DNA from 3 places in the Plantactinospora sonchi genome. Region 2 is predicted to be linked to each of the others. Evidence: riboswitches for the same ligand, from Rfam matches in the RefSeq annotation. Region 2 holds a riboswitch; each other region holds the start of a gene.
What was found. A riboswitch is a leader RNA that binds a small molecule or an ion and turns the genes downstream of it on or off. The one in region 2 is predicted to bind cobalamin.

Region 1 (9,763 bases), on a different contig from region 2:
GTGTCCGGGGAGAACGCGGGTCGCCCGACCGTGCCGCCGATGTCGGTGCCGCCGAAGATCCACAGGTCGACGCTGCCGGGGCGGGGCCGGTAACTCATCGCCCCGAGCTGGCTGTACGTCCAGGTGTCCGCGCCGGCGTCGGCGTGCCAGTACGACCAGTACGCCGACGCCGGCGGGGTCAGCACGCACGCCTCCTCCTCCGGCGGTGGGTACTGCCGACCACCCTGGTGGCCGCTGTACCCGATCCGGCAGATGAACGCCGGACCGTCGTGCCCCGTCCCGGTGGTCCGCCAGCCGCCCTGGTTGAGCAGCTCGTATCCGGTCGTGGGGGTGCTGCCGCAGGAGCGCAGCAGCGGCCCTCCCCAGTGTCCGAAGTCGACGGCCAGGACAACGCCGGAGGTGGTGGTGCACCGGTCGACCGGTAGCGGATCGGCCGACGCCGGGCCGGCTCCGACGACCGGCACCGCCAGCAGGGCCACGAGGCCGGCGGCGACCAGCCGGAGCGGCTGCCACCTGGCGGGCCGCTCCGGCGACAGGGCCACGGGACCGGCGGCCGGCCGGAGTCGCTGCCGCCCGGGACGCGAGCGGGCCTGCGGGGCGCCCATCAGTTCCGTTCCGTCCGGTCCGCGGCCGTCGCGGGCGCCGTCGCGGCATCCGGCGAGGAGGTCGAGGACGAGTCGGTTGCCGTCACCAGGCGGCGACGTCGGCTGGTGGCCAGCACCAGTCCGCCGCCGAGGCCGATCAACGCGGCCGCGAGCCAGCCCAGTCGGCCGATGTCGGCGCCGGTCAGCGCGAGCCCGCCTCCGCTACCGGACGGGTGGTCACCAGGTGGTCCGGAGCCGCCCGGCGCTGGGTCCGGGTCCGGGGTGACGGTGGTGACGTCCCGGTACAGCGTCCCGAACGAGGTGCCGACCGCCCCGCCGAGCGCCTGGACCGAGGCCCGCAGGTCGGAGCCGTCCGGCCCGTCCGAGGCGACGTCGAACCCACCGTCGGGATTCTGCCGCGCCGCCAGGAACGCCCGGGCCCGGCTGACCTGCGCTCCGTAGCGGGACCGGTCGAGGCTGAGACCCTGGATGGCGAGGGCCGCCGAGTTGGTGGAGTTGCCGGCGGCACCCGGGAAACCGCCGTCCGGACGCTGTTGCGCGGCGATCCAGTCCAGCGCCTTGCCGACCGCCGCCGCGTCCTCGTCACCGGGCAGCAGGTCCAGTGCCATCGCGGCGATCGCCGTACTGTCCACATCGGCGTCGCCGGTGTCCGGGATCAGGCTCGGCCACGAGCCGTCCGGGGCCTGCAGCCCGCGCAGGTACGCCACCGGCCCGGCCACCCGCTCGACGTCACCCGCCCGTACCTGGGCCATGATGCCGAGGGACTGGGAGAAGACCGAGGTCGCGTAGGTGTAGTTGCCGGGCCCGGCACAGCTGCGGTCGGTACCGGTGCTGGCCTCGGCGCAGATGGCCGTGCCGAGAGCGTCGATCAGGTCCGTGCCGGCGAATTTCCTGGGGTCGTGACCGGTCGCCTCGGCGAGCAGTGCCAGCTTGCCGATCGAGCCACCGCTGGCGTACGGGGTGCCGACGCCGGTCCAGCCGAGCACACCGCGACCGCTGCCGTCCCGCCCCGAACCGTCGAGGAACCGGAGCATCCGGGCCAGCGCGCCGTCGTCGCCGGTCGCGGCGAGTGCGTACCCGGTGTCGATGGTGAGCCCGAAGTCGGCGAAACCCGATCCGGCCAGCGTCTCGTGGTAGTGCCCGTCGACCAGCCGTACCGGGTCGACAAGGTACGCCACGCCCCGGGTCAGGTCCGGCCCCGGGTCGGCCGGCGGGTTACCCGTCGGTGTGCCGCCGGGGCTGCCGCTCGGGCCCGGGCCGGGCGTGCTCGGCGACGGGCTCGGCGCGGTCGGGTCGTGGACCAGGGTCGCCAGGTCGACGCCGGCCAGTGCCGGTACCGCGAGCACGCTGGCGTACAGGTCGACGTCCGGGGTGAACTCGTCGGGGACGAACCCGCCGCCCTCCTGCTGGCGGGCGGCGAGCCAGGACCGTCCGGGTGCCGCCGCGGCCGGCGCGCCGAGCGCGGTCAGCGCCTGCACGGCGGAGCCGGTGCTGCCGGTGTCCCCGCCCGGCGCGCCGAGGTACGGCGGGAAGCCGCCGTCGGTCATCCGCTGGGCGAGCAGGTAGTCCTTCGCCTTCGCCACCGCCGGTGCGGCATCGGGGACCAGACTCAACGCCTGCGCCACGAAGCCGGTCGTGCCGACCTCCGACTCGCACCAGTCGCCGGGCAGGATCAGTGAACCGGCGAATCCACCGTCGGCGCACTGCAACTGGCGCAGCCGGTCGACGGCCGACACCGGCACCTCGACTCCGGCCCTGGCCAGCGCGAGTACGCCGATCGCCTGCGGCACCGGCGCGGCGATCCCGTGGAAGTCCCCGGGCGCGGTGCAGTTGCCGAGGCTGCCCGCCTCCGCGCAGACGTTGTCCAGCAGCGTGCCGGGCAGGTCGCGGCCCCCGAAGCCGGTGGCGTCCCGACCGACGATCTCGGCGAGCAGGGAGAGCTGGGCCACCGCCGCCGAGTTCGGCGGGGAGCCGGTCCCGTCCGGGTAGGCGTACGTGTCGACGTGCGCGGCCAGGTGGTCGACGACCCGGCGCAGTGCGGCGTCCTGGCTCCCGGCGGCGGCCAACGCGATCCCGACCTGGAAGGTACGGGTGTGGTCGGGGAATCCGCCGACCTCGTTGAAGACGTGGTCGCCGTCGGTCAGCTGGCCCACCAGGTACGCCGCACCCCGGGCCACGGCGTCGCCGGCCGGCGGATCCGACGGCTGCCCGCTCGGGGTCGGCGTGCCGGTCGGTGCGTCGGTCGGGTCACCGCCGCCGGGGCCGGTGGCTCGCACCGAGGCCGGGCTGAAGGACGGCTGACCGCCCGCGCCGCCGATCTCGGTGCCCCCGAAGACCCACGCCTCGACCTCGCCCGGCGCCGGTACGTGGGACAGCGCACCGAGCGGGCTGTACGTCCAGTGCTCCTGACCGGCCGGCGCCAGCCAGTACGACCAGTACGCCGAGGCGGGCGGGGTCTGCGGGCACGCCTCCTGCGCCGGGGTCGGGTACTCCGTCGCGTCGTCGAACTCCGGGTTCCCGATCCGGCAGACGAAGCCGGGACCGTCGTGCACGGTGCCGGTGGTCCGGAATCCCGCCTGGTGCAGCAGTTCCAGGCCGTTGGTGGGGGAGAGGGCGCAGCCGCGTACCACCGGCCCATCCCACGGGCCGAAGTCGACGGCGACGACCGCGCCCCGGGTGGGGGTGCAGTCGCCGACCGGGCCGGCGGATCCGACGAGGTTCACCGGCTCCGCCGCCACCGCGACGGTGAACCCGACCAGGGCGGCCGTCGCGGCCGCCAGGACGGCGACCAGGCCGGCCAGCGACGCCCGTAGCCGACGCCGGACAGACCGCGGCCGACGCCGGGTGGGAACGGGGGTGAGGGGGACGGTAGGGGCGGGAGCGGGGCTCATGACGGGCCTCCTGGAGCGGCGGCCGGAGCGGGATGCTCGGGCCCACCCGGTGGAGACCAGGAGCGCCGATCCCGCGCCGTGGACCTCGACGGCGCTTGCGGTGGTGGTCCAGCGCAGGTAATCCGACTCGTCCGTCGGGTGACGGACCTACGGTTGCGGGCCAGTGCCGGGTTTTGACCGGCTTCCCCTGCGAGTACTGGACGGGTGGAGCGCCGACATCTGAACACAGCGCGGTGTCGCAGGTCAACGCCGGGCACGGCGCCGGGCAGTGTCCACTGTCACTACAGACGGCGGGACCGGTGTGCGCTACCGTCCCTGGGTCACCGCGTGGGGGAATCCGGTGGAAGTCCGGAGCTGACGCGCAACGGTAGGAGACGGTACGAGGCCGGTCCTCGTCGTCCCGAGCCCGAATGCCCTGCGGTGGTGCAGTACTGCGGATCCCGACCACGCGACCGGGCGGCGACCGCCTCCTTCCGCGGTGGCCCAGGGGCACTCCGGCACGGGGCGACTCGTCGACCCCCATCCAGAGGAGTCCGAACGATGACCCGCGGCGTACCCGCCACCCCGTCCCGTACCCCACGGCCGCCACGAACCGGCCGACGACTGTTCACCGCCGGCCTGGCCGGTGTGCTCTGCACGGTGCTGCTCGCCCCGTCCACCGCACGGGCCACCTCCACCCCGACCCAGGTCACCAGCGCGGTGACCAGCGGGGTGGCGTACCTGAAGACCCTGCAACGGGCCGACGGCGGCTTCGCCGGAGCCGGCCTGTCGAACGAGTGGGCGTTCAGCGCGTTCGCCGCCGCCGGGGTCGCCGTCGTCGACCTCACCCCGGGCGGCGACACCAGCCGCGACGCCCGCACCGTCTACCGGGGCCTGCTCGCCGACCCCGCCTGGCCGGGCGCCGCCCCGGTCGCCACCGACTACCAGCGGGCGGTGCTCAACACGTACGCCGCCGGGATCGACCCGGCCCGGGTCTCGGCCGGCCGGAACCTGATCGCGGACGTGGCCTCGTACTGGCAGCCGACCGAACCCGGCTACTGGGGACCGTCGGGCCTGTTCAACGGGACCATCTTCGGCCTGCTCGCCCTCGCCGGGGCGAAGACCAGCACCGGGGCGAGGCGGGTGCCCCAGCGGCTGCTCGACGCGTCGATCAGCGTGGTACGCGCCAACCAGCACACCGACGGGGGCTGGAACTTCGGCAAGGCCGAGGGCAACCCGAGCCAGCTCGCCGCGACCAGCGACATCGACATGACCGGTGCCGCCCTCGCCGCGCTCTGCTCCGGCGGCGTCCCGAACACCGACGCGGCGGTGCAGGCCGGGAAGAACTTCCTCAAGCGGAAACTGGTGAACGCCTCCGGCGCGTTCACCGCCCTGTTCGGGCCGAACGCCAACTCCAACGGCTGGGCGGTCTCCGGGCTGAACGCCTGCGGCTTCCCGAGCCAGGGCACCGAGTTCACCACGACGGCGGGGAAGACCCCGGTCGACTTCCTCCGTACCCTGCAGGTCCTGCCTGGCGGTGGGTTCCGGTACCAGCCGAGCAGCACCGGGGCGACCGCCTACCCGTCGATCGACGCCGTCCGGGCGCTGGCCGGCGGCGGCTTCACCGCCGCGCCGCCCACGCCGGTCACCGCCGGCACCCCCCGCTGGGTCGCCAGCACCGGGTTCACCCCGGGACAGGCCAGCACCGTCGCGGTTGTCGTCGACGCTGGTACGTCGACCGGTCTGCGGGTCTGCGCGGTCCGGGTCACCCCGACCGGCGCCACGACCACGCTCGGCGCGGTCCTCGACGCGGCTGCCGGCGGTGCCGCCGCCCCGGCGGGCTGCGTCACCGGCCACGCCCCCGCCTCCGGCGGCGGTACCGTCACCTCGATCAACGGGGTCGGCAACACCGGCGGTACGAGCTGGCGGTTCGGTGTCGACGGCGGTGCGGAGGCCCCGGCGAACCGGGACAGTGTGGTCAACCTCGGCGACACCGTCTCGCTGCGCTACGGCAGCTGACCCTCGTCCGGCCGACCAGGAAGGTCCCGGCGGGGCGGCGGTTGCCCGTCGTTCCGCCGGGCGCCCGGTGGTCCACGTTCGTTCCGCCGGGCCGGTTTCCGGTGGGTCGGTCGGTCCCGAGGCTCCACGTCCACCGGCGGCGGGGCTACCCGTCCCGGTGCTGGACGATCGACGCGTTGTCGCCGGTCGAGGCGATCCCGCGCAGCTCGCCGTCGACCACGATGGCGCGCGGGCCGTGCGGAGTCGGCTGCGGGCGCTGGTCGGGACGGTCCGGCGGTGGCGACCCGGCACGCCGTGGCCACACCATCACGGCCGCGGCGACCCCGGCCGCTCCGGAGACCACGCCGGCGACCCAGCCCGCCGCCTCCAGCCCCGACAGTCCGAAGAAGACGGTCGCGAGCCCGGCCGCCACGGTGAAGGACAGGCAGACGAAGAAGATGACCCAACGTCGGGTAGCCGTCATGCCTCCATCATCGGAGGCGGCCGCCAGCACACAATGCCGAAGCTGAATTCCGACGGTGCCGTGGTGGTACCGCTCAGGGCTGTAGCCCGGCGAGGACCCGGGCGTTGTGCGTGCTGACGCCCCCGGCGGCGAGCAGTGGCGCCATGACCATGTACGTCAGCCAGGTGAGCGGCATCGTCACCAGGCCGATGACCAGGAACATCAGTACCACGTTGAGCCAGAACAGCACCCAGAAGCTGATCATCAGCAGGATGCCGGTCGCGATCCGGCCGGCGTACAGGTTGCCGAGGCCGAAGATGCCGAGGAAGCCGAGGACGAGCTCCAGGGCGACCGCCGCCCCGGCGGACTTCTGCGGTACGACCACCACGATCGGCACGGGTGCCGGCACCGGCACCAGTTCGCCGCCCGGTGGTGGAGCCGGCGGTGGATACATCCCGGGCGGCGGGTAGGACGCGGTGGCCGGAAAGGAGAGGGTCGGGTCGGGCCCGGGGCTCGGCGACAGCGGCACCGGCAGGCTCAGCGGAAGCGTGGGGTGTGGCTCGTCCCGGTACGTCGGCTGGTGGCCGCGATGTCCCGGCTGCCACCCCGGGGGAGAGGCGGAATCGGTCACTCGCCCAGTGTCACCGTCCCGCCGGCTCCACGGTCACCGGCTGTTCGGTCGTTGATGCCCGCCGTCGGGCGTGCCGGACGCGGCGGCAGCCGGAGACGGTGTGCTACGTCGCCTCTGTGAATCATGTCAACGGTCATGATGATCGACAGATGTGACACACTGCTGAGGTGCAGGAGAACCCGACGGTCACGGCAGCGGAGATCGCCCGCCTCGCCGGAGTCGGACGCGCCGCGGTGAGCAACTGGCGCAAGCGCCACGCCGACTTCCCTACGCCTCTGCGCGGTGCCCCGGCCAGTCCCGAGTTCGACCTGCTCCAGGTGGAGCGGTGGCTCCGCGCGCAGGGCAAACTCCCCGGATTGTCCCCTGTGGACCGGCTCTGGCGACGGCTCGCCGCCGGAGACAGCCCGTCCGCCGCCCTCGTCGCCGCCGGTACGCTGCTGCTCGCCCGGCACCGGGGCGAGCACCCCGAACCCGGCCAGGTCGCGCCGTACCTCGCCCCGGTCGGCCCCGAGATCGGCGCACTCGTTGACGAACTGGGCCCACGGGCCAGCTTCGACGAGCTGTGGCAGCGGTTCGCCACGCCCGGACCGGGACGCTCCTGGGCCACCCCGGACGACGTCGCCGACCTGATGGTCGCGCTGACCGGCGTCGACGGTGGCACCGTACTCGATCCGGCCTGCGGGTCCGGGGCCACGCTGCGGGCCGCCGTCCGGGCCGGCTGCACCGAGGCGTACGGACAGGAACTCGACGGGTCTCTCGCCCGGCTGGCCGGACTCTGGCTGGCGCTGCGGGACGTACCCGGGGAGGTGCTTCCCGGGGACTCCCTGCGCGCCGACGCCTTCACCGACCGGACCGTGGACGCCGTCGTCTGCCACCCCCCGTTCGGCTCCAGCGGTTGGGGACACGAGGACCTCGACCCGACCGACCCGCGCTGGGACCACGGCCTGCCGCCCCGCACCGAACCGGAACTGGCCTGGGTCGGACACGCCCTCGCCCACCTGCGGTCCGGCGGGCACGCCGTCCTGCTGATGCCACCGGCGGTGGCGAGCCGGCGGCCCGGGCGGCGGATCCGGGCTGCCCTGCTGCGTACCGGCGCGCTCCGGGCCGTGGTCGCGCTGCCCGCCGGGGTGGCCGCCCCGTACGGCGTACCGCTGCACCTGTGGGTGCTGCGGCGGCCCGCCGGCGACGAGCCGCTACCGGCACGCACGCTGCTGGTCGACGCGACCGACGGCGAGCCGACGGAGACGTACCCGAAGGTGCTGGACGCCTTCCGGGCCTTCAGTGCCGGACCCGACGCCGAGGTCGGGGAGGCCGGCTTCGCCCGCGCGGTACCGGTCATCGAACTGCTCGACGACAACGTCGACCTCACCCCGGCCCGCCGGCAACCGGCGGCCGACGACGCGGCCTGCACCGCCCACCTGGTACGCACCGCCGAAAGGCTCGCCGCCCTCGTCGGCGACCTGCCGGCGCTGGTGCCGACGGTGACGGTCGAACCGGACGTCGGGACCGCGCCGCGAACCGTCACCGTCACCGAGTTGGTCCGCGCCGGGGCGGTGCGGCTGTTCAGCCCGGTCCGCGGCGACGGCGCCCCGACGGCGGGTGACGACGGGTCCCCGGTGCTGACCGTCGCGGACGTGGTCGGCGCCACGGACGCCTCCGGACGCGACGTCGAGCGGCTCGGCCGGCGGATCCCGCTGCGGGCCGGAGACGTGGTGGTGCCGCTGGTCTCGCCCCGGCTCACCGCCCGGGTGGTCACCGTCGAGGGGACGGTGCTCGGCCGCAACCTCTATCTGCTCCGGCCCGACCCGACGGTGCTGGACCCGTGGTTCCTTGCCGGGCAGCTGCGCACCTCGGCGAACGAGAAGCAGACCGGCAGCCTCTCCGGAACCCTGCGGTTCGACATCCGACGAGCCCGGGTACGCCGTCTGCCGCTCGACGAGCAGCGCGTCCAGGGGGCGGCGTACCAGCGGCTGGACGCCTTCGAGGCGGCGATCCGACAGGTGGCGGGGCTGGGTGAGGAACTGATCCGGCTCACCGCCGACGGACTCGCCCGCGGCACCGTACGCCCCGACCAGCCCGCCGGATGACGCCGGTCGTCACCCGCGAAACGGTGCCGGGCAGGTCGTGGGCTCGGCGACCGTCGGGTCCGGCGGGTTCACGGCTCGGCGGCACCGATCTCCTCGTACGGCGCGATTCCGGCCCGGATGGCGTGGGCCCAGAACCGGTTGCCGTACGACCAGTGCCACCACGCGGTGGGCGAGCCGACCATGCCGACGGTCGTCAACGCGGCCCGCAGCAACGTCCGACGGAGGTGGCCGTCGTCGGTGAGCCGGGCCCCGGCCGCCCGGTGCCGGACGGCGTACACCTCGGAGCCCAGCCAGAGTTCCCGGCCACCCTGGTCACACAGGGTCAGGTCGGCCTCGCCGCCGGTGCGGTGCGACGTCGCGTCGGGTCGCCCGTGCTCCACGTGTCCCGCCTCCACGGTCGCCGATCGGTAGCCGTCCACCACCAGTAGCCGAACCTGTGGTGGAAGCAGGGCCTGGGCGGCGACGATGCCGTCGACGACGGTCAGCCGTAGCCGGATCGGCGGATTGCCCGCCGCCGGGCGGACCCGCAGCGCCGGCACCTCGGCCAGGTCGACGAGCGGCTCGCCGCACTCCAGAGACCCGACGCCGGTTGTCGGATCCGATGCCGGTGGTACCGCGTCCTGATCTGTCACAGCCTCTTCCAACCCGGGAAGCGGCGGGGGCGCGGCATCCGCCGTGCCCCCGCCGATCCGTCGCCGGCCCGCCCTTGTCGGTGGCCGCCGGCCCGCCCATCTGTCCTGGTCAGGTGATGATGTTCATGAACTGCCAGTCGATGCCGATGCGGAGTCGTGGTTTGACGACGGTGTCGGTGGTGGCGTTTCCGGTGCCGGGGTAGAGCCAGAGTTGGCCGTCGTTGTCGCGGCCGATGAGGTCGGCTTTGCCGTCGTTGGTGAGGTCTCCGGCGCTGATGGCGTTGAGTGACTGCCAGCCGGTGCCGATGCGGATGCGGGGGAGGGTGACGACGGCGTCGGTGGTGGCGTTGCCGGTTCCTCGGTAGAGCCACATTTCGCCGTCGCTGTCGCGGGCGATGATGTCGGCCTTGTTGTCGTTGGTGAAGTCTCCGGCGACGATCGCGGTCATGTGTTCCCAGTCGATGCCGATGCGGACCC
Region 2 (9,763 bases):
AAGTAGCTCGGGTGCTTGGTCTCCGGGTAGATCCCGATGGTCCGCCCCAACCGCCGGCTCTCGCTGCGGGCCAGGTCGATGACCTCCTGCAGGGTCGGGATCGGCAGGGTGCCGTCGAACGCGGTGTTGGTCACCCGGACCTGGGGCAGCCGCTCCTTGGCCCGCAGCGTCCGCAGTTCCGCCAGGGTGAAGTCCTCGGTGAACCAGCCGGTCACCGCCACCCCGTCGACATTCTTGGTGGTCCGCCGGTCGGCGAACTCCGGACGGCCGGCGACGTCCGTCGTACCGGAGATCTCGTTCTCGTGCCGGGCCACCAGTACCCCGTCCCGGGTCGGGACCAGATCCGGCTCGATGAAGTCGGCACCCATCCGGATCGCCAGCCGGTAGGCCTCCAGGGTGTGCTCCGGCCGGTAGCCGCTGGCGCCGCGGTGCGCGATCACCAGCGGCCGGTCACCGGCCACCGGGCGGCTCCGCTCGGTGTCGTCCCGGGCCTCGGCCTGACTGACCGGTACGGCCACAGCCGCGGCCAGCAGCACACCGGCCAGACCGAGAGCGGGCAGGATACGGGGCACGATCGCCTCCTGACGTGGGGGTGGTGCAGGTCTCTGATCGACCTGGAATCCAACCCGGCACAGGCGACCGGCAGTCGGGCGGCGGCTGTCCGTACGGTGAATCTCCGGCGTCCCGACATCGGGCGCGACGGTGCGCCTCTCCGGACCGTACGACACCCACGGACGCACCCTACCGGCCACCGTACGGCCCGGGCGTCACCTCCACCGCCCGCGCCACACGCCCTCGCCCATCGATGGGGCGAAGGCGTGCCAGCCCTCCGCGCGGTCGGGCGGATCCCCGCGCGGCGTTCGATCGGTCCGCCCGATGAACAGTTTCCGGAACTCCTCCGATACAAGACGCGACGGGCTCGGCAGGGGCACCCGAGTACAGCGGTCATCCGTCCGATTCTCGGACGATCCGAAGCCAAACGTGTCCCAGGCGCCGCTGTATCGATTCGTAGTCGTGATCAGCTCGGCAGAGGACGCCGGCACCAGGCATTCCGCATCGCGCTGGCGGTGCCACCGCCGACCTCTCCACCCCCTGGAAGTTTCCGAAACGTGTCTTGAATTTTTCGGTTCCCTCTGCGAGTCTTTGCCCGTCGATAGACAGATGATGTGACGTCCGGCGGGCGCGAAGACGACTGCGAGTGGCTGCGAGCCCCTCCGCCGGACGGCGCCTGTCGACGGGGGGACGGCGGCCCTCGCGTCCACCCTGGACAGCTGGGACCGACGTCTCCGTTCGCCCAGAAGGCTCAGCTGGGCACATTCGGCAGAGAGGACAGGTTGATGAGGGCAGGAAAGCTACTGACTCTGTCGGTAGTCCTGGCGACGGGCGTCCTGGGAACGGCCGCCTGTGGTTCCGGGGATTCGGAAGGTGACGGCAGCAGCGGCGGCAAGGTCACGATGAGTTTCTGGCACAACGCCTCGACAGGTCCGGGCAAGGCGTTCTGGGAGAAGACCGTCGCCGACTTCCAGGCTGCCAACCCGAACGTGACGATCGAGATCCAGTCGATCCAGAACGAGGACCTGGACGGCAAGCTGCAGACCGCGCTGAACTCCGGGGACGCCCCTGACGTGTTCCTGCAGCGCGGCGGCGGCAAGATGGCCGCGATGGTCAAGGCCGGCCAGCTGATGGACATCACCGGCGGGATCACCGACGCGACCAAGAAGGTGGTCTCGGAGGGGTCGTTCAAGGCGCAGACGATCGACGGCAAGGTCTACGCGATGCCCGTGGCGGTCCTGCCCGGCGGCTTCTTCTACAGCAAGGACCTGTTCGCCAAGGCCGGCATCACCCAGACGCCGACCACGCTCGCCGAGCTCCAGACCGCCGTCGACAAGCTGAAGGCCTCGGGCACCCAGCCGATCGCCATCGGCGCCAAGGACGCCTGGCCGGCCGCCTTCTACTACTACTTCTTCGCGCTGCGTGAGTGCAGCACGGCCACGCTCACCGAGACGGCCAAGTCCATGAACTTCGACGATCCCTGCTGGTTGAAGGCCGGGCAGGACGTCCAGCAGTTCGCCGCGACGCAGCCGTTCAACAACGGCTTCCTGACGACCTCGGCCCAGCAGGGCGCGAACAGCTCGGCCGGTCTGCTCGCCAACCACAAGGCGGCGATGGAACTCATGGGCGCGTGGAACCCGGGTGTCATCGGCTCGTTGACGCCGGACCAGAAGCCGCTGCCCGACCTGGACTGGTTCCCGTTCCCCAGCATCGAGGGCGGCGCGGGTGAACCCGGCGCGATCCTCGGCGGCGTCGACGGTTACTCCTGCTCCAAGCAGGCGCCCAAGGCGGAATGCACCGCCTTCCTGAACTACATGCTGCAGACGCCGGTGCAGGAGGCCTACTACAAGGCCTTCCAGGCGCCGCCGGTGAACAGCGAGGCGCAGGGCGCGGTGACCGAGACGCATCTGAAGTCGGTGCTCGCGGCCTACAACAAGGCTCCGTACGTCTCGCAGTGGCTCGACACGGTCTACGGGCAGAACGTCGGCAACGCCCTCAACACCGCCGTGGTGAACCTGCTGGCCGGTAAGGGCACCCCCGAGGACATCGTCAGTGCGGTCAAGACCGCCGCCCAGCGGTCGGTGAGATAACCACCTCATGTTCGACACAGACCGCGAGAGCGTGCAGCTCGCGCAGGACCGGTCGGCGGAGATGACGACGGTCGGGGGTGGCACGCCTGTCGTGCCGCCCCCGACCCGGCGCCGTCGCCGCAAGGGCATCGGATGGCCCGCCCGGCTGGAAATCGCGCTGATGACGGGCCCGACACTGCTCGTCTTCCTGTCCTTCGTCATCCTTCCCGTCGCCATGGCCGCCTACTACGGCTTCTTCAGCTGGCAGGGGTACGGCCCACCCACCGAGTTCGTCGGCCTGCGCAACTACGTGCTGATCTTCCAGGACGGCACGTTCATCGACGCCCTGCAGCACAACGCGGCGATCGTCGTGCTGTCGCTGGTGCTGCAGGGGCCGGCCGCCCTCCTGCTCGCGCTGTTGCTGAACCGGAAGATGCGGGGCCAGACCCTCATCCGGGTCCTCGTCTTCGTCCCGTACGTGATCTCCGAGGTGGTCGTCGGCACCGGCTGGAGCCTGCTGCTCCAGGGCAACGGCGCCGTCAACGCCCTGCTCGAGGATCTGGGGATGGGTTGGCTGCGCAGCGACTGGCTATCCGACCCGGACCGGGCCATCTGGACGCTGATGGGCATCCTCACCTGGAAGTACATCGGCTTCGCCGTGATCCTCTTCCTCGCCGGCCTGCAGGGCATCCCGGAGGAGCTGACCGAGGCCGCGGCGATCGACGGGGCGTCCTACTGGCAGATCCAGCGCCGGATCACCCTGCCGCTGCTCGGGCCGACGATCCGGATCTGGGCCTTCCTGTCGATGATCGGCGCCCTGCAGTTGTTCGACCTCGTCTACATCATCTGGGGCCAGTACATCGCCTCGACGGCGGGTACGTCGACGATGGCCACGTACATGGTGGCCAACGGCCGGATGGCCGGCGAGTACGGGTACGGCAACGCGGTGGCCGTGGTGCTGTTCGCCGTCTCGCTCGTCGTGGCGTTGGTCTACCAGCGGTTCGTCCTGCGCCGTGACACCGAGGGCGCGATCACCGGAGGGAGGAACTGATGGCCGCGACCGCCGTAGCCGCGCGCGGGCCGATCCGGGCGCCTCGGAAGACGGGCTGGGGCGACCCGGCCGTGTATCTCGTCGCGGTGCTGTTGATCGGGGCGATGCTGGCCCCGGTCGTCTACATCATCCTCGGCGGCTTCCGGACGAACTCGCAGATCACCAACGACCCGGCGGGCTGGCCGAGTCCGTGGCAGACCGGCAACTACCTCGACGTGCTGACCGGTGAGGTGTTCTGGCGTCAGGTGCTCAACTCCACCATCGTCGCCCTGGTCACCACCGCGGGTGTGGTCACGCTCGGGCTCATGACGAGCTACATCCTCGCCCGTTACCGGTTCCGGGGCCGGGGGGCGATGTACTCGCTCTTCGCCGCCGGTCTGATGTTCCCGCTCACCGTGGCGATCACCCCGCTCTACATCCTGGTCAGGACGCTCGGGCTGATGAACACGCTGCCCGGGGTGATCCTGCCGCAGATCGGGTTCGCCATCCCGATGACGATCATCATCCTGGTGCCGTTCGTCCGGGCCATCCCGGACGAGATCCAGGAGGCGGCGTCAATCGACGGTTGCGGCCGGCTCGGCTTCTTCTGGCGGATGGTGCTGCCGCTGTCCCTGCCGGGGGTGGTCACCGTGGCCATCCTGACCTTCATCAACAGTTGGAACGGCTACCTGTTGCCGCTGTTCATCCTCAACCGGGAGGAGACCTTCACGCTGCCCCTCGGCGTACAGGCCTTCGCCTCGCAGTACTCGGTCGACACGGCCAAGGTGCTGGCGTTCACCTCCCTGTCGATGCTCCCGGCGCTGCTGTTCTTCAGCCTTTTCCAGCGTCGGATCGTCGGCGGGCTGACCGGCGCCGTGAAGGGCTGAGCCTGGCCCAGGGCGAACCGCACGGCGGGCGACCGGTACCGGTCGCCCGCCGTGCGGCATCCGGGTCAGAAGTCGTCGTCGAACCGGACGGTGCCGGTCACCCCGACCTGGTACGCCGAGACCCGCCGCTCGAAGAAGTTCGACAGCTCCTGGACGTCCTGCAGCTCCATGAAGGCGAACGGGTTGCCCGACCCGTAGAGCGGCGCGATGTCCAACTGCGCCAGCCGGCGGTCCGCGACGTGCTGCAGGTACTCCCGCATGTCCGGCAGGGAGAGCCCGGGCACCCCCTGGCCGAGCAGGTCCTCGGCGAACTGCACCTCGCACTCGACCGCCTCGGCGAGCATCTCCCGGACCTGCTGTTCCATTTCGGCGTCGAAGAGCTCCGGCTCCTCCCGGCGGACCGTGTCGACCACGTCGAAGGCGAACGCCATGTGCATCGACTCGTCGCGGAACACCCAGTTCGTGCCGGAGGCGAGCCCGTGCAGCAGGCCACGGGAACGCAGGAAGTAGACGTACGCGAAGGCGCCGTAGAAGAACAGACCCTCGATGCAGGCCGCGAAACAGATCAGGTTGAGCAGGAACGCCCGGCGGTCCTCCCGGCTCGCCAGCTTGCGCAGTTCGAAGACCGAGTCGATCCAGCGGAAGCAGAACTCCGCCTTGCGACGGATCGACGGGATGTTGTCGATCGCCGAGAACGCCGCGTACCGCTCCGTCTCGTCCGGCACGTACGTGTCGAGCAGGTTGAGGTAGAACTGGACGTGCACCGCCTCCTCGAAGAGCTGGCGGGACAGGTAGAGCCGCCCCTCCGGCGAGTTGACGTGCTGGTAGAGGTTGAGCACCAGGTTGTTCGCCACGATCGTGTCGCCGGTGGCGAAGAACGCGACCAGCCGGCTGACCAGGTGCCGTTCGGCCGGGGTGAGCCGCTCCAGGTCGGCGAGGTCGCTGTGCAGGTCGACCTCCTCGACGGTCCAGGTGTTCTTGATCGCGTCGCGGTACCGGTCGAAGAAGTGCGGATAGCGCATCGGGCGCAGGGTCAGGTCCAGACCCGGGTCGAGCAGCATGGTTCAGGTCTCGCTTTCGGTGGTGGTCGGGTGAGGCGGCGGTCGCCGGGTCACTGGCAGGCTTCGCAGGCCTCGGGGTTCTCCAGCGAACAGGCCAGCGCCGCGTCGACGGCGTCGTCCGCGCCCGCGACAGGCAGGGTGACCAGCGGTCCCCGGACGGCGCCGGCCCGGACCGGTGACACGGTCGCCTGCTGGATCCGGGTCGCCGGCCGGGACCGCAGGTAGTACGTGGTCTTCAGGCCGGACTTCCAGGCGTACAGGTACATCGAGCTGAGCCGGCCGATCTCCGGGGACGCCATGAACAGGTTCAGCGACTGCGACTGGTCCACGTACGGGGCCCGGGCCGCCGCGAGGTCGATCAGCGACCGCTGCGGCAGCTCCCAGGCGGTCCGGTACAGCTCCCGCAGCTCGGCCGGGAGCGCCTCGATGCCCTGCACCGAGCCGTCCGCGCGCTTGATCGCGGTCCGGATCTCCTCGGTCCACAGCCCCTGGGCCTTCAGTTCCCGGACCAGCGCCGTGTTGATCTGCAGGAACTCCCCGCTGAGGGTCTCCCGCTTGAACAGGTTGGAGACCTGCGGCTCGATGCACTCGTAGCAGCCGGCGATCGAGGCGATGGTCGCGGTCGGGGCGATCGCCACCAGCAGCGAGTTACGCAGCCCGTGCGCGGCGATCCGGTCCCGCAGCGCCGCCCACCGCTCGGTCTGGACGCCGGTCACCCCCCACAGGTCGGGCTGGAGCTGCCCGGCCGCGACCCGGGTCTCGGCGTACGCCGGGTGCGCGCCGAACTCCTCGGCGAGCCCGGCCGAGGTCTCCAGCGCGGTCAGGTAGACCTCCTCGGCGACCCGGGTCGACAACTCCTTCGCCTCCGCCGAGTCGAACGGCATCCGCAGCGCGAAGAAGACGTCCTGCAGGCCCATCATGCCGAGCCCGACCGGACGCCAGCGCGGGTTGCTCGCCGCCGCCTGCGGGCTCGGGTAGTAGTTGATGTCGATGACCCGGTCCAGGAAGGTCACCGCGGTCCGGACGGTGTCCCGCAGTCGGGCCCAGTCGATCCCGTCGCCACCGTCCGCGGCGCCGGCGAGGTGCGCGGCCAGGTTGATCGAGCCGAGGTTGCACACGGCGGTCTCGGTGTCGTTGGAGACCTCGATGATCTCGGTACAGAGGTTCGACAGGTGCACGACGTTGCCCGGTTGCGCGGTCTGGTTGCAGAGCCGGTTCGAGGTGTCCTTGAAGGTCATCCAGCCGTTGCCGGTCTGGGCCAGGGTCCGCATCATCCGGCCGTACAGTTCCCGGGCCGGGACCTGGCGGACGTACCGGCCCTGTTCCTCGGCCGCCCGGTACGCCGCGTCGAACTCCTCGCCCCACAGGTCGGGCAGCTCCGGCACCTCGTCCGGGTCGAAGAGCGACCACACCGCGTCGGCCTCGACCCGGCGCATGAACTCGTCCGGGATCCAGTTGGCCAGGTTGAGGTTGTGGGTACGCCGGGCGTCCTCGCCGGTGTTGTCCCGCAACTGGAGGAAGTCCTCGATGTCCGGGTGCCACGGCTCCAGGTAGACGCAGGCCGCACCCTTGCGTCGACCGCCCTGGTTGACCGCCGCCACCGACGCGTCGAGGGTACGCAGGAACGGCACGATCCCGTTGGACTGGCCGTTGGTGCCCCGGATCAGCGCGCCCCGGGACCGGACCCGGGACCAGGCGATGCCGATCCCGCCGGCGAACTTCGACAGGTGTGCGACCTGGGCGTACCGGTCGTAAATCGAGCCGAGTTCGTCGCGCGGCGAGTCGACCAGGTAGCAGGAGGACATCTGGGTGTGCCGGGTGCCGGAGTTGAACAGCGTCGGCGAGCTGGGCAGGTACGCCAGCGACGACATCAGCCGGTAGAAGGAGATCGCCTCGCCGGGCGTACGGGACAGGCCGCAGGCGACCCGCAGCAGCCAGTACTGCGGGGTCTCCACCACGAGCCGGCTGGTCGGGTGACGCAGCAGGTAGCGGTCGTAGACCGTACGGAGTCCGAAGTACTCGAACCGCCGGTCGGCGTCCGGGTCGACGGCGTCGTCGAGCTTCCGGGCGTTGATCCGGACGAACTCGGCGGTCTCGTCACCGACCAGCCCGTGCTCGTGACCGAGCCGGATCGCCTGGCTGAACGAGGCGATGCCCTGTCCCCGGACCTCCTTGTCGATGTAGCCGGCCAGTAGTCGCGCCGCGAGCCGGGAGTACTGCGGCTCCTCGCCGATCATCTCGGCGGCGGTCTGGATGGAGAGCCGGTCCAGCTCGGCGGTGGTCGCCCCGTCGTACAGGCCGCTGATGGTCCGGGTCGCCACCCGCAGCGGGTCGACGTCGGTCAGCTCGTCCGCCCAACGTTCCACCGCCCGGACGATCTTGTTGACGTCCACCGGTTCGGTGTCGCCGTTGCGCTTGCGAACCCGCATCTGCGGGCGCCGGGAGGCGGGTACCTCGCTGTCTCCCGCTTCCGGGCCGGTCGGCAGGACCTCGGTGAGCGTCACAATTCTCTCCTCGCGCGTCGCCTTCAGGTGGTCCGGCGGGCACGCGGGGACGCCGACGGGTACGCGCGAACACGTACGTCGGTGGCGTCGGCCGTCCCGCGCGGCCTCGGACCGCCGCGTACGGACAGGTACGCGGCGCGCTGGCAGGTCTTCGGACTCGTGGGCCGGCACGGGAGGTCCCGTGTTCACCTACTGGCCGTCGCTTCCCAGGCGCATCCGGCGACTACCGGATGCCGACCCAGTGCGTGGTGACGGCGGTCGTTCCCACTCACCGCTGCGGGGCAGTCCCGGATTCACACCGGGTTCCCTCTTGCCTCGGCCGCCGTGGAGCGGCGACCGAACCAGCTGCGTGAGACACCATATATAGGGCCGCCCCAAAAGTCACACCCAAGATGTCGTGTCGGCGTGTCGTCGTGATCACCAGATCGGAGGGTGTCGAGGCCGGGGGTGCGGCGGCCCGCCTCGAACACGACGGCGGCGACGACGCGTCACACCACCGCGCGACACACCGTCCATCCGACATGGAGACGATCACGACCCCGACGGGTGGATCGGCGGAACCGCCACGCCGACGGGCTGGACGGGCCACCCTCGACTGGGCACCACGGACCACGGGTGGGAGGAAACGATGACGATCCTGGTGACCGGGGCGACCGGGCGGCTCGGCCAGGTACTCACGCCGGAGCTGGTCCGGGCCGGACGGCCGACCCGGGCGATGAGCCGTACCCCGAAGGGCGGCGACGATGTGGTCGAGCGGGTCCGGGCCGACCTGGCCACCGGCGAGGGCCTGGCCGCCGCGCTGGCGGACGTCGACACCGTGCTCCACCTCGCCTCGGCACCGTACCAGCGCGGTTACACCCGTCACGTCGACGTCGACGGCACCCGCCGGCTGGTCGACGCCGCCGGCACCGCCGGGGTACGCCATCTGGTGTACGTCTCGATCGTCGGCATCGACCGGGTGCCGTTCTCGTACTACCGGGTCAAACTCGACGCCGAGGCGATCGTGGCGGACGGGCCGGTGCCGTGGACCATCCTGCGGGTCACCCAGTTCCACGACCTGCTCGACGAGGCGCTCACCAGACTCGCCCGGTTCCCGGTGCTGCCGGTCGACCCGAAAATCGTCGGGCAACCGGTCGACGTCCACGACGTCGCGGCCCACCTGGTACGCCGGATCTCCGCACCGGCCGGCCGGACCATCGAGGAGTACGGCGGCCCGGAGGTGCTGAGCCTCGCGGACGGCGCCCGAGCCTGGCTGACCGCCCGGGGTCTCCGACGACCGCTGCTCCGACTGCCCGTGCCGGGCCGACTCGGTCGGGCGTTCCGCTCCGGTGCGCTGACCACCGACACCGGAGAACGGGGCCGCATCACCTGGCCCGACTACCTCGCTGGCCGACGCACCGAACCGGGGTGACCCGCTGAACCGGGATGACGCGGGGGCGGTGATTTCAGTCTGGCCCTGGCCGCCTTCGCCGGGCGGATCCGGGTCACGCGGCTTTGAACACCGTGTCGGCGTGCCATTCCAGGAACTCGCGGCTCGGTCGATCAGTCCGTCGCTCCGGGAGAGCGATCTCGCTTCCCGCCTTGGCGTAGAACTGGTCGCCGTTGCCGAACTCACTGCGGAGTCGAGGGCTGACCAGCAGGCGGTGTTTCGGGTCGACAC
Region 3 (9,763 bases), on a different contig from region 2:
AGTAGCGACCGGTCACACCGGCGAGGTCCGCCCCGTCCACCAGCCGCCGGGTGGCGGACACCCCCTTCTCCAGGCTGTCGACGACCTCCACCCCGGCCCGCGCCGACATGCCCGTCGGCATGTACGAGGCCGGATGGACACTGTTCACGCTGACCCCGCTGTCCGCCAGCTCGGCGGCCAGGTCCATGGTGTGGCAGATCAGAGCCAGCTTCGACCGGCAGTACGCGGCCACGTCGGTGTAGTCGTGTGCCAACTGCGGATCGTCGAAGTCGATCGGCTGCTGGCCGATGGAGGCGACGTTCACCACCCGGGCCGGCCGCCCCCGACGCAGCAGCGGCAGCAGTTCTCGGGTGAGCAGGACCGGGGCGAGATAGTTGACCGCGAGCCGCAGCTCGTACCCGTCGGCGGAGAGCTGACGCGTACCGCCGTCCACGTGGAAGCCGACGCCCGCGTTGTTGACCAGGACGTCCAGCCGGTCGTGGGCCTGCCCGACCCGCGTGGCGAGACGCTTCACCTCGTGCAGCGCGGAGAGGTCGGCCCGCAGTGCGGTACCGCCGGTGGCCTCGGCGACCTCCGCGAGCCGGTCGGCGTCGCGGCCGTGCAGCAGCAACCGGTGCCGGCCGGTCGCCGCCAGGTCCTCGGCGAGAGCACGGCCGAGCCCGTCGGAGGCTCCGGTGATCAGGATCAGTGGCATGGTCGTCCTTCCGGTGAGGTGCGCCGCGGTCGCGGCGCAACGGTGTGCCGGGGTGGCGTCGGTCGCGCACCCCGGACGACGGCGGGTCAGCCGCGCCCGTGGCGGTCTGCCGAGGTGGCGGAGGCCGAGGCGCGGTACGTCAGCCCCGCTCATGGCGGTGGCTGGGGGAGCCGGCGGGTCAGCCCCGCTCGTGGCGGGAGCTGCCGGCGGCCGGGTGGGTTCGACGGGCGGGTCAGCCGTCTCCGGTCGGAGTCGGTGCCGCCCGTCGGCCGAGCAGGGCGACGCAGGCCACCACCGCGAAGGCGGCGGCGGCGAGGGAGAAGGCGAGGGTGAACCGGCTCTGCGCGGGTAGCGCGGGCTGCGCCGCACCCGGGCGGCCCACCGCGCCGGTGGCCAGCAGCGCACCCAGCAGAGCGCTCGCCACCGAACTGCCGACCGAGCGGAAGACCGAGTTGACGCCGTTGGCCACCCCGGTCTGCGCCCGGGGCACGGCGTCGAGCAGGACCGCCGGCAGCGTGGCGAAACCGAAGCTGATCGCGACACCGACCAGCACCCCGCCGGCGAGCACCCCGGCGGGCCGGTCGTGCACCACGGCCAGCAGGCCGAAGCCGGTCACCCCGGAGACGCTCCCGGCGGCCAGCGCCCGGCGGGCCCCGAACCGGTGGGTCAGCGTACCGGCGAGCCGGGCGGCGAGCAGCGAGGCCAGGGCCGGGGGCAGCAGGTAGCCGATCGCCGCCTGCGAGACACTGGCCCCGAGCCCGTACCCGGCGGGGGCGGCTGGTAGCTGGACCACCGTCGACACCCCGATGAACTGCATGAACATGGCGAACCCGAGCAGGAAGCCGGCGAGGTTGACCGCCGCCACCACGGGTCGGGCGAAGACCCCCAGTTGCACCAGCGGGTCCGGTCGACGACGTTCGACGCGTACCCAGACACCGCCCAGTACCAGGGCCCCGGTGAGGCAGCCGACGGTCGGCACCGACGTCCATCCCCAGTCGGCGCCCCGGGACAGCGGCAACAGGAGCAGGGTGAGCGACGCGGCCAGCAGCACGGCGCCGAGCCAGTCCGTACGCCCCGCGCCCGTCCCGGCGGCACCGGGCACGACCAGGGCGGTGGCCAGGAGCGCGAGTCCGGACACCCCGGCCGCCAGCCAGAAGACCAGGTGGTAGTCGGCCGTGGATGCCCCGCTGAGCAACCCCGCGCTGACCAGCGCCACGGCGTTGCCGAGGGCCAGCGCACCGCTGATCGTCCCCATCGCCCCGGGCATCCGTGCGGTGGGCAGCTGGTTCCGCAGCACCGACTGGGCGAGTGGGAAGAGCGCGGTCGAGACGCCCTGCAGTGCCCGGGCGACGATCAGCCACGCCAGCGTGCGGGTGGTGGCGGCGAGGACAGACCCGGCGAGGGTGAGGGCGAGCACGCCGAGGAAGACCCGGCGGCTGCCGTACTGGTCGCCGAGCCGGCCGGCGAGTGGCGTACAGACCGCCGCCGCGAGCAGGGTGGCGGTGGTGAGCCAGGTGGCATCGGCGGTGGAGGCGTGCAGGTCCTGTCGGATGACGCCCAGGATCGGCACGACGAGGGTCTGCATCATCGACACGATGACCGCGCCGAGCCCGAGGACCGCGACCAGGACGGGGATCGGAGACCGGATGCTGAGACTTGGTTGGGTTGCCATGGGAAGGTCGAACTTTCGCGGTGTTGAGGGGTGCGGTGCGACGCCGGGCGAGGCGCGACCGTCGGCGTCGACAGCAGCCGGGTGGGGCGCGACCGCCGGGCACGACGGCGGAACGGACAGTGGTCCGCCCCGGGGGCGCGGGACGCGGTGCCGGACCGCGTCCCGCGTACTCCGGAATCAGGCGCCCGTGCCGAGCCGCTCCACCAGGGTGGCGGCGAGCCGGGCGGAGGAGGCAGGGTTCTGCCCCGTGATCAGGTTGCGGTCGGTCACCACGTGCGGCGCCCACGCGTCACCCTCGCTGAACCGCACGCCGAGCGCGACCAGCCGGTCCTGCAGCAGCCACCTGGCCCGGTCGGCGAGCCCGGTCTGGGTCTCCTCGTTCCGGGTGAAACCGGTGACCTGGTACCCGTGCAGCGGTGACACCCGGTCCGGCGTCTCGGTCGCCAGCAGGGCCGCCACGCCGTGGCAGACCAGCGCCAGGGGCCTGCCGGAGTCCAGGGTCTCGGTGATCACCCGGGCCGACTCGGCGTCCCCGGACAGGTCCTCCATCGGACCGTGGCCGCCCGGGTAGAAGACCGCCGCGTAGTCGGCGGGGTCGACGTCGGCCAGGCGGATCGGTCGGCGCAGCACCTCCGCCTCGTCGAGCAGCGCGACGACCGCGTCCGCGCCCTGCTGACCGCCGTTGAGGTGGGGGGCCAGGCTGGCCTGGTCGACCGTCGGGACCACACCACCCGGGGTGGCGACGACCACCTCGTAGCCGGCTGCGGTGAGTGCCCGGTACGGGGCGGCGAACTCCTCGCCCCAGTAGCCGGTGGGATGCCGTTCACCGTCGGCCAGCGTCCAGTGGTCCGCGCCGGTCATCACAAACAGGATCTTCGCCATGTTGTCCACTCCGTCGGTTGTTTCCGGCCGATACCGGCCGAAGGGCTGGTCACCGGCGGCAGCACGCCGGTTGACGGTCTCGACGGTAGGTCGGCCTGCCCTCAGCAAACCAATAGGATTACTGGTGTGGACCCAAGGAATTCCGATGGCTCGGCGGCCGGGCGGCCACTCGATCTCACCCAGCTCCGGACCTTTCTCGCGGTGTACCGGGCCGGCTCGCTCACCGAGGCCGCGCGCCGCCTCGGACTGGCCCAGCCGACCGTGACCGGCCAGATCCGCGCGCTCGAACAGCAACTCGACCACCAGCTGTTCGAACGGCTGCCGCGCGGCGTGGCGCCCACCGCCGTCGCCAACGACCTGGCCGCCCGGATCTCGGCACCCATGGACCAACTCGCCCTCGTCGCCGAACGCGACGCCACGGCCCCCGCCAAACCAGTACACCTGGGCGGGCCCGCCGAGCTGCTGGCCGTCCGGGTACTGCCGGCCCTCGCGCCGCTCGTCGCGCATGGCGTACGACTACGGGTCAGCACCGGACTCGCCGAGGAACTGCTCGACGGCCTGCGCGCCCGGCGTTTCGACCTCGTCCTGTCCGCCGTACGCCCGCGCGGGCGCTCGGTCGTCGCCACACCGCTGATGGACGAGGAGTTCGTCCTGGTGTCCGCGCCGACCTGGAGTGTCCGGATCGGCCCCCTAAGCGCGGACGACTCGACGCCCCTGGAGGGCGTACCGCTGATCACCTATGCCGAGGACCTGCCGATCCTCCGCCGCTACTGGCGGCACGTCTTCCGCCACCGACTGACCGGCGTGGCCGCCCTGGTGGTCCCCGATCTGCGCGGTGTGCTGGCCGCCGCCGTGGCGGGCGCGGGTGTCACCGTCCTGCCGCGCTACCTGTGCGCCGACGAACTGCGCACCGGGGCCCTGGTCCCGCTCCTCGAACCCGAGGAGCCGCCGATCAACACCGGCTTCATCGCCGAGCGCGTGAACTCCGTACTCAGTCCGGAGGCGACCCGGGTTCGCGACACCATCCTCCGGACCGCCCGCTCCTGGTGACCACCGCCCGGTGGTGACCCGCCGCTGGCCGTCGCCGCGGTCCTGAGCCGGCCGGACACCCGCGCACCCTGGTGGACGACACCCCCGGTGGGATCGCCAGGGGCGACATGGTCCGGAAGATCTCCGGAACTTTCGGAGCCGGTGACGCGGATCCCGATCCTTCTACCAGAGCTCCGGCAGGTCGACCCCGTACCTGACCCCACCCGCCGTAACTACTGGCCAGGCCGGATGTCTCCGACGCCGAAATCCGTGGCCCGGGGCAGGTTTCCACAACGTTTCCGATAGTTGTTGACAAGGCAACGACGCGGGGCCAATACTGACGCCATCGACGGGCCTCAATCGCCGCCGATGCCACCCACCGCGACCTACTCCTCCGGTCGTCGTGCAGTACGACCGGCCCCACCACCACCGCGCGACATGTGCACCGACCCCGGTGGCCGTCCCCCGGCCGCCGAAAGCTCACCCGTCGGGTCGTGCCGCGCTGCTGGCCCCGGCCAGCCCTCACGAGGAGGAAGCAAGTACATGAACGCACCCCCCGTCCAGTCCAGGGGCCGCAGACGCGGCGGACGCCTCAGGATGCTCATCGGCAGTGCCTGCGCCATCGCGTTGGTCACCGCCGGAATGACCGCACTCGTGTCCAGCCCCGCCCAGGCCGAGGCGGACCGGCAGGTCTGCTCGAGCACGGAAGGCACGCACAACGGGTTCTTCTTCTCGTTCTGGAAGGACAGCGGCGACGCCTGCGTAGTGTTGCGCGAGAACGGCCGGTACTCCAGCTCGTGGAGCAGGAGCACCAACAACTGGGTCGGCGGCAAGGGCTGGAACCCCGGAACCCGCCGGACGATCACCTACTCGGGCACCTACAACCCGGGCAACAACAACACCTACCTCGCCCTGTACGGCTGGACGCGGAACCCGCTCATCGAGTACTACATCGTCGAGAACTTCGGCAGCTACAACCCGAGCAGCGGCGCCACCCGGATGGGTACCGTCACCACCGACGGCGGCACCTACGACATCCTCCGCAGCCAGCGGGTGAACCAGCCGTCGATCGACGGCACCGCCACGTTCTACCAGTACTGGTCTGTCCGCCAGCAGAAGCGGAGCAGCGGCACCATCACCACCGCCAACCACTTCGACGCCTGGGCCCGCGCCGGTCTGAACCTCGGCAACCACTACTACCAGATCATGGCCACCGAGGGCTACCAGAGCCAGGGAAGCTCCGACATCACCGTCCGGGAGGGCGGCGGTGGCGGTGGCAACCCCAACCCGAACCCCACGACCACGCCGCCCGGTGGTGGCGGTGGTAGCTGCTCGGTCAGCGTGAGCCGCGCCGAGGAATGGTCCGACCGGTTCAACACGACCTTCTCGGTCAGCGGTGCCAGCAACTGGGTCGTCACCATCCGCACCAACGGCGGCCAGAGCCTGCAGAGCAGCTGGAACGCGTCGGTCAGCGGCAGCAGCGGCACGCTCACCGCGCGTCCGAACGGCAACGGCAACAACTTCGGCATCACGCTCTACAAGAACGGCAACAACACGACACCAACCGCGTCCTGCGGAACCGGCTGACCTGAGCGCGGGTGGGGTGTCGACGCGGTCGGCCCCCACCCGCGCCGGGCACCCCCGGACCACGGTCATCCGGCGGAACCCCCCTCACGGGACTTCGGGTTCTGCCGGATGACCTTTGTGTGCCGGGGCCGGCACCCACCCGCCACCGGTTCCGACAGCACCCGCACCGGTCGCCGTGGCGCCACGCTGCCGGCCCGTCCCGCCGGTCACCGGCCTCGTGTCGGACCCGACACCGTCGGACGAACCGTCCGGGATCGGCTCGCCCGCCGTACGATGTCCGGTAGTGCTGGTTCGCCCCGGCAGCCAGTCGGGGCGTCGTAAGAGGGAACCCGGTGTGAGTCCGGGACTGCCCCGCAGCGGTGAGTGGGAACGACCGCCGTCATCGAGCACTGGACCCATCCGGGGTCTGGGAAGCGACGGCCAGTAGGAGACCGGTTGTCCGGTCGCGCCCACAAGTCCGAAGACCTGCCCGCACCGCGTACACCGACGGTGTGCGCCGCCGACGGCCTCTCGGGAGGGCCAGGGGCGGAAGCGCGGTCGTGCCGTGCCCTTCCCCCGTGCCCTCGCCAGCTGTCGTCGGGCACTTCGAGGGAAGGACCCTTTGTGACCACCGGATTCGGGCAGAGCACCGTGCTCGGCTACCCGCGCATCGGCGGGAACCGCGAACTCAAGAAAGCCGTCGAGGCGTACTGGGCGGGCAGCATCGACGCCGCCGCGCTGGAGCGCACCGCGGCCGGGCTGCGCGCCGAGGTCTGGCAGACGCTGCGTGACGCGCGCCTGGACGCGATCCCGTCGAACACCTTCTCCTACTACGACCACATGCTCGACACCGCCGTGGCGGTCGGTGCGGTCCCGACCCGCTTCACCCGGCTCGGCCTGAGCGAACTGGACACCTACTTCGCGATGGCGCGCGGCGTGGACACCGAGCCGGCCCTGGAGCTGACGAAGTGGTTCGACACCAACTACCACTACCTCGTCCCGGAGATCGGCCCGGACACCGTCTTCGCGGCCAACCCCGCCAAGGCGCTGGCGGAGTACGCCGAAGCCCGCGACCTCGGTGTGCGTACGCGCCCCGTGCTGGTCGGGCCGGCCACGTTCCTGTTGCTCGCCAAGTCCCCGGCGTCGAGTGGTGAACCGTTCGACCGGCTGGACGACCTGGTCGAGACGTACGCCGAGATCCTGCGGGCGCTGGCCGACGCCGGCGTCGAGTGGGTGCAACTGGACGAGCCCGGTTACGTCGCCGACCGCGACCCGACCCGGATCACCGCGCTACGCGACGCCTACACCCGACTCTGCGCCGTGGAACGCCGGCCGAAGATCTTCGTGGCCAGCTACTTCGGCGAACTCGGCGACGCACTGCCCGCCCTGCTCGACACACCGGTCGAAGCACTCGGCCTGGACCTGGTGGCCGGCGGCCCCGGCAACCTGACCCGGCTCGCCGGCGCCGGCCCACTGAGGGGCAGGACGATCGTCGCCGGACTGGTCGACGGGCGCAACGTCTGGCGTACCGACCTGCGCACCGCGACCGCGTCCGGCGCGGTCGTGACCGGGCTCGCCGACCACGTCGCCGTCTCGACGTCGTGCTCACTGCTGCACGTGCCGGTGGACCTGTCCAGCGAGACGAGCCTCGACCCCGACCTGCGTCAGCGGCTCGCGTTCGCCCGACAGAAGGTCGACGAGGTCGTACTGCTCAGCCGCGCCCTGCGCGACGGCGCCGCCCGACTGCCCGAGCCGCTGCCGGCAGCCCCGGCCGGATGGCGCGACACCACGGTACGGTCCCGGTTGGCCACGCTGACCCCGGCCGACCGGCGACGCGGGCCCTACCCGGAGCGGTCCGCCGCCCAGCGGGCCCGGCTCGACCTGCCACCACTGCCGACCACCACCATCGGCTCGTTCCCGCAGACCGACGAACTGCGCAGGGCCCGGGCCGACCATCGGGCCGGCCGACTCGACGACGCCGGTTACCGCCAGCGGATGCGTACCGAGATCGAGCACGTCATCCGGTTGCAGGAGCGGCTGGGCCTGGACGTGCTGGTGCACGGCGAGCCGGAACGCAACGACATGGTCCAGTACTTCGGCGAGCAGTTGGCCGGGTTCGCCGCCACCGGGCACGGCTGGGTGCAGTCCTACGGCTCGCGCTGTGTCCGCCCGCCGATCATCTACGCCGACGTCGCCCGTCGGGCCCCGATGACGGTCGAGTGGTCCCGCTACGCCCAGTCGCTGACCGACCAGCCGGTCAAGGGCATGCTCACCGGCCCGGTCACCATCCTGGCCTGGTCGTTCGTCCGTACCGACCAGCCACTCGCCGACACCGCCGACCAGGTCGCCCTTGCCCTGCGCGACGAGTGTCAGGACCTTGAGCGGGCCGGGATCCGGGTCATCCAGGTCGACGAGCCCGCGCTGCGGGAGACGCTGCCACTGCGCGCGGCGGACCAGAAGGCGTACCTCGACTGGGCCGTCGGCGCGTTCCGGCTGGCGACCAGCGGTGTCGCCGACGACACCCAGATCCACACCCATCTCTGCTACAGCGAGTTCGGCGAGGTGATCACCGCCATCGACGCCCTGGACGCGGACGTCACCAGCATCGAGGCGTCCCGGTCGAAGATGGAGGTGCTCGACGACCTCGCGGAGATCGGCTACGGCCGCGGCGTCGGTCCGGGCGTGTGGGACATCCACTCGCCACGGGTGCCGTCGCACGACGAGGTCGTCGAGGCACTGCGCCGGGCGGTCGCGGCCGTGCCCGCGCAGCGGCTGTGGGTCAACCCCGACTGCGGCCTCAAGACCCGCGGCTACCCCGAGGTCGAGGCGTCACTGCGGCACCTCGTCGCCGCCGCGGCCGAGGTACGCGGCGGCTGAACCCGGCCGGGGTGGGACATCGCCTCGCGGTGTGCCACCCCGGTACCGCTCCTGGACCGCGCCACCAACCCCGGTGCAGGTGCACCCGCCCGAGACCAGACATGTCGGGCCGAACAAGCGTACGATGGGGTCATTCCGGAAGCGATGACATCCCAGCCTTGAGGTGCCCGCCATACCGGCCCCACCCCCAGAGGGGGTTGCCATGTCCGACGACCTGCACCACATCGGAAGCACGTCGACCGACCCGGGCACCACGGCACCAGCACGGCCTCCGGGCGCCCCGCCGTCGCCGACCACCCGGCTGCCGCACACCCGTACCGGCGCCGCCTGGGTCGGGATCTGCGTCGCCGCGCTCATCTGCGTGGTGCTCATCGTCTTCATGCTGCAGAACACGCAGAGTGTCGAGGTCACCTTCCTGTGGATGCACGGGACCCTGCCGACGGCCCTGGCCATGCTGATCGCCGGTGTCGGCGCCGCGATCCTGACCATGGTGGTCGGTGCCGCCCGCATCACCCAACTGCGCCGCCTGTCCCGTCGGCAGCACCACTGACCCGCACCCTGCGCACAGCCGACGCCCTGCTCCACCTCCTTCCCACCGCAGCCCTCGCCGCGTCTTCTCGCGGCGACGGGCGTGAAGGGCCTGCCATGACACAGACAATCCCCGCGAGCCGCGCCCCGACGCACTCGCCGACGCCACCGTCCACTCCCCGACTGCGGATGGAGCCGACCGGCTCCCGCCGAACCCTGCTGGACGGTGGCTGGTGGCCCCGCTCGACCGACCCGGTGGCGGAGTTGCCGGGGCTCGTCCTGGCCATCGACAGGCTCCGGGGACCGGTGACCCGGCTCGTCCTCGCCGCCGACGGATGGGACAGCCGTCCCCGCCGTCTGGGGGTGGCCGGCCGGGTCCTACGGCTCGGCTACTTCACCAGCCAGCCCGTCAGCCTGCTCACCGCCCTGTGCGACAACGGCGACCGCGTCGACCTGCTGGTCGTCGCGCCGGACACCGCGAGCAACATCGCCGACGCGGCGATGGTCCTCGCCGC

Region 1: linked by a shared signal. The riboswitch ahead of V1633_RS25265 (prenyltransferase/squalene oxidase repeat-containing protein) and the one ahead of V1633_RS31700 (ribonucleoside-diphosphate reductase subunit alpha) in region 2 are both predicted to bind cobalamin.
Region 3: linked by a shared signal. The riboswitch ahead of metE (5-methyltetrahydropteroyltriglutamate--homocysteine S-methyltransferase) and the one ahead of V1633_RS31700 (ribonucleoside-diphosphate reductase subunit alpha) in region 2 are both predicted to bind cobalamin.

What each region holds. Positions count from the first base shown of each region.
Region 1 is NZ_JAZGQK010000023.1:68,492-78,254, reverse strand. Features, by position in the region: gene V1633_RS25275 (hypothetical protein) at 1-605, opposite strand, end outside; gene V1633_RS25270 (prenyltransferase/squalene oxidase repeat-containing protein) at 605-3,496, opposite strand; cobalamin riboswitch at 3,592-3,732, opposite strand; cobalamin riboswitch at 3,804-3,932, shown strand; gene V1633_RS25265 (prenyltransferase/squalene oxidase repeat-containing protein) at 4,037-5,494, shown strand; gene V1633_RS25260 (hypothetical protein) at 5,640-5,957, opposite strand; gene V1633_RS25255 (TM2 domain-containing protein) at 6,031-6,567, opposite strand; gene V1633_RS25250 (N-6 DNA methylase) at 6,735-8,654, shown strand; gene V1633_RS25245 (M15 family metallopeptidase) at 8,723-9,286, opposite strand; gene V1633_RS25240 (FG-GAP repeat domain-containing protein) at 9,396-9,763, opposite strand, start outside.
Region 2 is NZ_JAZGQK010000034.1:18,068-27,830, forward strand. Features, by position in the region: gene V1633_RS31675 (glycerophosphodiester phosphodiesterase) at 1-572, opposite strand, end outside; gene V1633_RS31680 (extracellular solute-binding protein) at 1,455-2,642, shown strand; gene V1633_RS31685 (carbohydrate ABC transporter permease) at 2,650-3,672, shown strand; gene V1633_RS31690 (carbohydrate ABC transporter permease) at 3,672-4,538, shown strand; gene V1633_RS31695 (ribonucleotide-diphosphate reductase subunit beta) at 4,604-5,599, opposite strand; gene V1633_RS31700 (ribonucleoside-diphosphate reductase subunit alpha) at 5,650-8,085, opposite strand; cobalamin riboswitch at 8,229-8,464, opposite strand; gene V1633_RS31705 (SDR family oxidoreductase) at 8,732-9,514, shown strand; gene V1633_RS31710 (HNH endonuclease) at 9,588-9,763, opposite strand, start outside.
Region 3 is NZ_JAZGQK010000006.1:586,635-596,397, reverse strand. Features, by position in the region: gene V1633_RS09175 (SDR family NAD(P)-dependent oxidoreductase) at 1-694, opposite strand, end outside; gene V1633_RS09170 (MFS transporter) at 927-2,366, opposite strand; gene V1633_RS09165 (type 1 glutamine amidotransferase domain-containing protein) at 2,544-3,248, opposite strand; gene V1633_RS09160 (LysR family transcriptional regulator) at 3,375-4,298, shown strand; gene V1633_RS09155 (glycoside hydrolase family 11 protein) at 4,875-5,864, shown strand; cobalamin riboswitch at 6,135-6,351, shown strand; gene metE (5-methyltetrahydropteroyltriglutamate--homocysteine S-methyltransferase) at 6,468-8,720, shown strand; gene V1633_RS09145 (LapA family protein) at 8,923-9,270, shown strand; gene V1633_RS09140 (DUF5994 family protein) at 9,366-9,763, shown strand, end outside.